One region of the uncultured Zoogloea sp. genome, then DNA from elsewhere that is predicted to be linked to it. Evidence: predicted binding sites of a transcription regulator. Region 1 holds the regulator's gene; the other holds the start of a gene.
The links. The regulator HrcA, encoded in region 1, represses chaperone genes, less so after heat shock. The targets are predictions, from matches to a motif close to TNTTAGCACTCNNNGNCNNNGAGTGCTAANA.

Region 1 (4,180 bases):
GCGAACGAGCCGCTCCAGCCGCCCCACGCTTTCCAGCAGGACGTCCGGCAGACCTTCGGGAGCAACCCGATACTTGCGGGCCATGGCCGTGATCGCCTGGATGCGCTGGTCGATTTCGGCAAGGCGATCCGGATCGAGATCGAGCCGGTCGCGGTAGCGGCGCATGGCGTGGAGCGCTTCGTCAAGCTGGATGCTGGCGCTGCCGAGCAGCTCCTGCACGTCGGCAAGCTGGCCGTCGTGGGTCGCCATGTCGGCGACGCGGGACAGCAGGCGTTCGAGTTGGGAAAGCAGCGCGTACTCGCCGTCGGCGAGGCCATCAATGACTTCGGCGCTGCCTTCGATAAGGCCGGCTGCGTGGGCCAGCCGGGCCTGCTCCTGGTTGAGCTGGGCCCATTCGTCGGGCTCGAAGGCCAGCTCGCGCAGTTCTGCCACTTGCCAGCCGAGGAGTTCGCGCTCGCGCTCGGTGGAGGACGCGCCCTCCTCCGCTGCCTCCCGCGCCCGCCGCAGGGCCGACCATGCGCGGTGACGCTCGGCCACCTCGGCCGCCTGGGCGACAAGGCCACCGTGGGCATCGACGAGCGCCAGCTGGGCGTCGGGCCGCAGCAACGCGTGATGGGCGTGCTGCCCGTGGATGTCAGCCAGCCATTCGCCGGCCGTCCGCAGCTGCGCCAGCACCACCGGCGAGCCGTTGAGCCACGCCTTGGAGCGGCCGCCGCTTTCGATGACGCGGCGCATCAGCAGCACGCCTTCGTCGGCGTCGATCTCCTGCTCCGCCAACCAGGCCCGCAGCGGGCCGTCGGGCGGCAGGTCGAACTCGGCGACGATCTCGGCGCGCGCCTGACCGCTGCGCACCACGCCGGCCTCGGCCTTGCCACCGAGGGCGAGGCCAAGGGCATCCAGGAGGATCGACTTGCCCGCACCGGTCTCACCGGTAAGTGCACCGAAACCGGCCTCGAAGGCCAGTTCGAGCCGATCGACAATCACGAAATCGCGAATGGAAAGATGACGCAGCATGAAAAAACCGAGTGGGTGAAACCGGCAGGTCAGCCGTGACGGGGCGTCGAGCTCCAGTGCAGCTTTTCGCGAAGCATCGCAAAGTAGCTGTAGCCCGGGGGATGAAGCAGGCGCACGCGATGGGGCGAGCGGGTGATCCGCACGGTGTCGCCGGCGCGAGTGTCGTAGCGGCTCTGGCCGTCGAAGTGGACGCGGGAATCGTGGGGCGGCAGCAGCACGATCTCGATGCAGCAGTGATCGGGCAGCGTGATCGGCCGGGCCGTGAGCGCGTGGGGGCACATGGGCACCAGCGCGATGCCTTCGACGCTGGGGTGGAGGATCGGCCCGTTGGCCGACAACGCGTAGGCCGTCGAGCCGGTGGGCGTCGAGACGATCATGCCGTCGGAGCGCTGGGTGTAGACGAACTCGCCATCGACGCGCAGATCGAATTCGATCATCCGGCCCAGCTCGCCCTTGTTGACCACCACGTCGTTGAGGGCCACCGTGTGGAACACCCGCTGCCCGCCGCGCAGCACTTCCGCGTCGAGCAGGATGCGGGATTCTTCAGTGTAGCGACCCTGGAGGATCTCGCCGATCTTGTCGAGGGCGACCTCGCGGGAGATGTCGGTCAGAAAGCCCAGCCGGCCTTGATTGACGCCCGCCAGCGGCACGTTGTACGAAGCCAGGCGGCACGCGCTGTTGAGCAGGGTGCCGTCACCGCCGAGCACCACGGCCAGATCGGCCCGGGCGCCGATCTCGTCGTAGCTTGCGACCGTGAAACCCGCCGTGAGCCCCGTGGAACTCGCGGTTCCCTGCTCGATCAACACGGCAATGCCGAGGCCGCGCAAATAATTGGCCAGCCGAAGCACCGCCTCGGCCACTTCAGGGCTCTGATACTTGCCGATCAGTGCGATAGTCTTGAACTCGCAGGTCATGCATTGATTAAACCACATTCTGCAGCGTGCTCCTGCTTCTCATGAACGCAGGCCTTCTCTTAGAATCGCCGGGAACCCTCCATCTGCCGCCATGACCCGTCTCGACCAACGCTCGCAAATCCTCCTGAAGACCCTGGTGGAGCATTACATCGCCGAAGGCCAGCCCGTCGGGTCGCGGGCACTGTCGCGCTATTCGGGCCTGCAGCTGTCGCCGGCCACGGTGCGCAACGTGATGTCCGACCTGGAGGAGCTGGGCTTCATCACCAGCCCGCACACCTCTGCCGGGCGCATTCCCACGCCCCTCGGCTACCGCTTTTTTGTGGACAGCCTGCTCACGGTGCAGCCCATCGGCACCGGCCAGCTCCATGAACTCCAGGGTCAGATCCAGCCCGGCGAGCCCCAGCGCGTGCTCAATGCCGCGTCGCAGCTGCTGTCGGGCCTCACCCACTTCGCCGGCGTCGTCGTCTCGCCCAAGCAGGACGTGCCGAGGATCCGCCAGATCGAGTTCGTCAGTCTGTCCGACACCCGCATCCTGCTGATCCTCGTCACCAGCGCCGGCGATGTGCAGAACCGCATCCTTTTCACCAAGCGCGCGTACAGCCCGTCGGAGCTCGTCACCGCCGCCAATTACCTCAATCAGCACTTCGCGGGCCTCGCCTTCGACGAAATCCGCACCCGCATCCAGGACGAACTCAAGCAGCTGCGCACCGACATGACCGAGCTGATGAGCGCGGCCGTCGAGGCCGGCAGCGAGGCGCTGGAGGAAACCCGCAGCACCTACGTGATTTCCGGTGAGACCAACCTCCTGGATGCCGAGGATCTGTCGTCGAACATGGCCCGCCTGCGCGAGCTCTTCAAACTCTTCGAGCAGAAGACGGGGCTGATGCAGCTCCTCGACATCTCCAACCGCGCCCAGGGCGTGCAGATCTTCATTGGTGGCGAGAGCGGCCTCAGCCCGCTGGACGACTGCAGCGTCGTCACCGCTCCCTACGAGGTGGACGGCCAGCTGGTCGGCTCGGTCGGCGTGATCGGCCCCACCCGGATGGCCTACGAACGGGTGATCCCGATCGTGGACGTCACCGCCCGCCTCATCTCCAGTGCCCTTTCCGGGCAAAACTGAACCTGAAAGCTCCCCGATGACCCGATTCTGGCAAGCGCCAGCGCACACCCACGGCAAGGCGCCGCGTACCGGCATCCTGCTGGTCAATCTCGGCACCCCGACCGCCCCCACCGCAGCGGCCCTGCGCCCGTACCTGCGGCAGTTCCTGTCCGACCCGCGGGTCGTGGAGATCCCACGCCTCGTGTGGTGGCCGATCCTCCACGGCATCATCCTGCGCACCCGTCCAGCCAAATCCGCTGCCAAGTACGCCAGCGTGTGGACCGACGAAGGCTCCCCCCTCAAGGCCCACACCGAAAAGCAGGCCAAGCTGCTCAAGGGTTTCCTGGCCAACGCCGGCCAGCGGGATCTCGTCGTCGAATGGGCGATGCGCTACGGTCAGCCGTCGATCCGCAGCCAGCTCGACGCCATGCGCGCCGCCGGCTGCACCCACATCCTCGTGGTGCCGCTCTACCCCCAGTACGCCGCCAGCACCACCGCCACGGTGATCGACGAAGTGGCCGACTGCCTGCGCCACTGGCGCAACCTGCCGGAGATCCGCTACGTGCGCAGCTTTCCCGGCGAGCCCACCTACATCCAGGCCCTCGCCAATTCGGTGCGTGAACACTGGAAGCGCAATGGCGAACCCGACCGGCTGGTGCTGAGCTACCACGGCACCCCCAAGCGCTCGCTGGAGCTCGGCGATCCCTATCACTGCGAATGCCTGAAGACCGCCCGCCTGCTCGGCGAAGCCCTGGCGCTGCCGCCGGAGCGGCTGGTGGTGAGCTTCCAGTCGCGCGTCGGCAAGGCCGAGTGGCTGCAGCCCTACACCCAGCCCACCCTCGAGGCGATGGCGCAGGCAGGCGTCGGTTCTGTGGACGTGATGTGCCCCGGTTTCGTCTCGGACTGCCTGGAGACGCTGGAAGAGATCAACATGGAATGCCGCGAGGCCTTCCTGCACGCCGGCGGCAAGCGCTTCGGATACATCCCGTGCCTGAACGAACGCGACGACTGGATCGAGGCGCTGATGGCCGTGTGTGTGCGGGAAATGGGCTACTGGCTGAACGAGCCGCAACCGGATGCGGGCACGCTCGAACGCCAGGCGCGCCTGGCCCGCGACCGCGGCGCCAAGGCCTGATCAATCATCGCCCCGCCG
Region 2 (4,180 bases), on a different contig from region 1:
CTTCCTTGCCCTCGATCTGCTCCCGCGGGGTGGACATGGTGCTTATGAAGCGGATGCCCGAATCCGGGTATTCGTACTGCCATTTCCACTGCATCCCGGTTACCTTCACCACCATGTCGGCCTTGGTGCGGGTGTCTTCCATCTCGATCACCGCGTGGAAGGCCGGGATGCCCATCAGCACGAAGTCGATGAACAGCAGGATGCCGAAGGGCACCAGCACCCAGAACCACTGCAGCGCGCCGGTGGGGCCGGTGAAGCGGGCGGGCTCGGCGCCGACGCTCTTGCGGTGCCTGACCATCGAATAGACCATGATCGCAAACACCACCACGAAGAGCACCGTGATGATCACCATGAACTCGTTGTGGATGTTCAGGGTGTCCCGGGCGATGGGGGTGACCGGGGTGGGGAAGTTCCAGCTGAAGTCGGCGCGGGCAGGGCCGGTGGCGAGGAGGGCGCCCAGTCCGGCGAGAAGGCCGGAGATGCGTGGGGCTGACTGAGTGAGGCGGATGCGGGGGTTGAGTGTCGTCAAGGCTCTACCTCTTCTCGTCGTGGGATGATGTCAGGGCTGCAGCCGCTGCCGGAGATCCATCGCCAGCATCTGGCGCTGGTCGGGTGTCATCAGTGCGCCGACCCGCGCGGTCTTGCCGTGGGAACGGATGCACACCAGCGGATCGTCAGGGCGCTCGCCTTCGAGGCTGACCCGGGCCCAGCCGGCATGAAAGCTGTGGTGCGATTCGCAGCCCGGCAGATGGCGGGTGACGGTCAGGCGGTCGCCTTCGAGGCGGATCGATTCGAACGAGGCATCGCGGCGCGCAAGGGCACGCAGGGCGACGAAGAGAAGAAGGAGTTCAAGACCGGCAAAGGGCAGCACCAGCCACGCGCCGGCCAGCCAGAAACCGAGGCTGATGAGGATGCTCGCCGCCAGGATGAGGCCGATGAGGCCGCGGCGGACTGCTGGGGTGAGTGAGCGGTTCGGGCGCGCGATCCATTCACGCGCGCCCGCCGTCTCTCTTGTTGTTATAGCCATGGCGTCTCCTCCAGGCCCTGTCTGCGACTTTTTGACGCAGATCAAATTCTGGAGCCAGTGTAGCATCGTGCATCGTTTTTGCAGTGCACTTGAAAAACGCGCAAGCAGTTGAAACTTAAAGGGGTTTTAAATGATTTCGATGTTGCGCCGCACCATCGTGACGGGCCTGGCGCTTGGCCTGCTGGCGGCCTGCTCGCCGAAGGGGGATGGCGGGCCCGGCGCGGGCTTTGCAAGCACCGACATCACCGGCGCCCAGTATGGCCAGAGCCTCAAGCTCACCGACCACACCGGCACCGTCCGCACCCTGGCCGACTACAAGGGCAAGGTGGTGACGATCTTCTTCGGCTACACCCAATGTCCCGACGTGTGCCCCACCAATCTGGTGAACATGGCCGAGGTGATGCGCCAGCTCGGGCCGGATTCCGACAAGGTGCAGGTGCTGTTCGTCACCGTCGACCCGGAGCGCGACACGCAGGAACTGCTGGCCCAGTACGTGCCGGCCTTCGATGCGCGTTTCGTCGGCCTGTTCGGCGACGCAGCGACCACCGCCGCGGTGGCCAAGGATTTCAAGGTGTTCTATCAGAAGCAGGGCGACACGAGCGGCAAGGCCTACACCGTCGATCACTCCACCGGCACCTACGTGTTCGACCCCCAGGGCCGGCTGCGGCTCTACGTGAAGCACGGCGAAAAGCCCGAGGTGGTCGCTGGCGACATCCGCAAGCTGCTGGCGGGCAAGTAGCCCGACCCGAAATCTGTGCCTATCGGATTTTCAATCTGATCGATCTGTGCCTATACCGGCTCTTGCTGGGCGCGGCACAAAACAAAAGGGCGACCCGGAAGTCGCCCTTTTTGCTGTTGCCTGCGTCTGGATCAGGCCAGCGCCACCAGTTGGGTGCGCATCTTCTGCATCGCCTTGGCTTCGATCTGGCGGATGCGCTCGGCGGAAACGCCGTACTCGGCGGCCAGTTCGTGCAGGGTGGCGGCGTCGCCTTCGGCCAGCCAGCGGCGCTGGACGATGGTGCGGCTGCGGTCATCCAGCGCGGCCAAGGCCTCGTGTAGCCCGCTATCCTGCAGTCGGGCGTATTCGCGCTGGGCGATCACCTCGGACGGTTCGGCGTGGGGGTCGGCCAGGTAGGCGATGGGCGCGAAGCGCTCCTCTTCGTCTTCGGGGCCGGATTCGAGCGCCACGTCGCCACCGGACAGGCGGGTTTCCATCTCGCGCACTTCTTCGGGCTTGACCCCGAGCTGCTCGGCGATGGTGCGGACTTCCTCGCCCTGCAGGGTGCTGCTGCTCGCCTTCAGGCCGCGCAGGTTGAAGAACAGCTTGCGCTGGGCCTTGGTGGTGGCGATCTTGACCAGCCGCCAGTTCTTGACGATGTATTCGTGGATCTCGGCCTTGATCCAGTGGATCGCGAACGAAACCAGCCGCACGCCGCGGTCCGGGTCGAAGCGCTTCACGGCCTTCATCAGGCCGACGTTGCCTTCCTGGATGAGATCGGCGTGGGGCAGGCCGTAGCCGAGGTAACCCCGGGCAATGGCAACCACCAGCCGCAAGTGGGACATGACCAGCTTGCGCGCCGCATCCAGATCCTCGTTCTCCCGGAAGCTGTGGGCGAGGTCGGATTCTTCCTTCTCGGTCAGCAGCGGGATGCGATTCACGCTCTGGATGTATTGATCCAGGCTGCCAACCGCGGACGGGACGGGAAACGACAAGGTATGGGACATCAGTAACAACCTCCTTCACCCAGATGTTAGCACTCCCTGCCTGTGAGTGCTAAGGGGGCGATTGGTTCCGCGGCAGGGGATTTTCCATACCGCACGGGCGACGCCCGCGCCCGTTGTTTACGGCCGCTGCGGGGCGGACTGCATGCCGCGGTGGTGCTTCGCCCGCTGGCCCGCCGCGGCCCGCGCTGTTATCTTCCCGTCGCTACCGAAGGCGCCGCCCGCGCCAGCCCCGAGGACGAACCGTGCACCCCACCGCCGCACTCATCCAGCTTCACGACGACATCGACCAGCGGGTCGGAATGATCCGCGCCGGGCAACCCGACTGGCTGTGCGCCAAGGGCTGCGACACCTGCTGCCGGCGCCTCGCCAGCGTGCCCACCCTCACCGCCGCCGAATGGACGCTGCTGCGGGACGGGCTGGCCGCGCTGCCGCCCGCCCAGCTGGATGAGATCCGCCGCCGCGTGGCCGCGCTGGCCGATGCCGCGGTGCGTCCGGTGGTCTGCCCGATGCTGGATGAGGCCAGCGGCGCCTGCCCGGTGTATCTCAGCCGCCCGGTGGCCTGCCGCACCTACGGCTTCTACATCGAGCGCGACAAGGGCCTGTACTGCCGCGACATCGAGGCGCAGGAAGCCGCTGGCGAACTGGCCGGAGTGGTGTGGGGCAACCACGAGGCCGTGGACCGCCGGCTCGCCGCCCTGGGCGAAACCCGCCCGCTGACCGACTGGTTTGCCGGCTGGACCGACGATCCACCTGCTCGCGGCGCGCCCTGACGGGATTTGCGCGGGTGGCTGCACGCAGAACTTGAAATCCGGCATTGACTGTATATTATTACAGCTTAAAGAGGGTTTCAAAGGTTTCACCATGCCGCGCTTCATCTGCCCCCATTGCCATAGCCCGGTCGATCCCGCATCGATGGATTTCGCCACCGGCCCCGGCGCCTATTACCGCGTCTGCCCGGTGTGCGACGAAGCCGTGCTGGTGTCCCTCGCTGCCGGCCTCCACGCCGCCGAGCCCGAGCCTGCCGCCAACAGTGCGCCCGAGCCGGAGCTCGCCCGATGAGCGACGCCGCCACGGCCGAGCTGCCCGCCTACCTCGCCAGCCTCAACGATGCCCAGCGCGCAGCGGCCCTCCACGGCGCCGGTGAGGCCGCGCCGGGGCCGCTGCTCATCATCGCCGGGGCGGGCTCGGGCAAGACCAACACCCTGGCCCACCGGGTCGCCCATCTGCTCGCCCAGGGCGCCGACCCGGCGCAGATTCTGCTGCTCACCTTCTCGCGCCGGGCGGCCGACGAGATGATCCGCCGTGTCCAGCGCATCGCCGCCCAGGTCTCACCGCGCCATGCCCGGCTGGCCCAGGGCGGCTTTCCGTGGGCCGGCACCTTCCACAGCGTGGGCGCGCGCCTGCTGCGGGAGTTCGCCGGGCGCATCG

Region 2: rpoH (RNA polymerase sigma factor RpoH) is a predicted target of HrcA. The motif match lies at 2,777-2,807, and genes of this name have one in related genera.

Annotation. Positions count from the first base shown of each region.
Region 1 covers NZ_CALAYQ010000081.1:62,322-66,501, forward strand. Annotated here, with positions in the region: gene recN (DNA repair protein RecN) at 1-1,014, opposite strand, end outside; gene Q0672_RS10755 (NAD kinase) at 1,044-1,928, opposite strand; gene hrcA (heat-inducible transcriptional repressor HrcA) at 2,020-3,048, shown strand; gene hemH (ferrochelatase) at 3,065-4,162, shown strand.
Region 2 covers NZ_CALAYQ010000023.1:41,560-45,739, reverse strand. Annotated here, with positions in the region: gene coxB (cytochrome c oxidase subunit II) at 1-529, opposite strand, end outside; gene Q0672_RS02225 (DUF2244 domain-containing protein) at 560-1,027, opposite strand; gene Q0672_RS02220 (SCO family protein) at 1,167-1,766, shown strand; gene rpoH (RNA polymerase sigma factor RpoH) at 1,898-2,752, opposite strand; gene Q0672_RS02210 (YkgJ family cysteine cluster protein) at 2,995-3,522, shown strand; gene Q0672_RS02205 (hypothetical protein) at 3,614-3,811, shown strand; gene Q0672_RS02200 (ATP-dependent helicase) at 3,808-4,180, shown strand, end outside.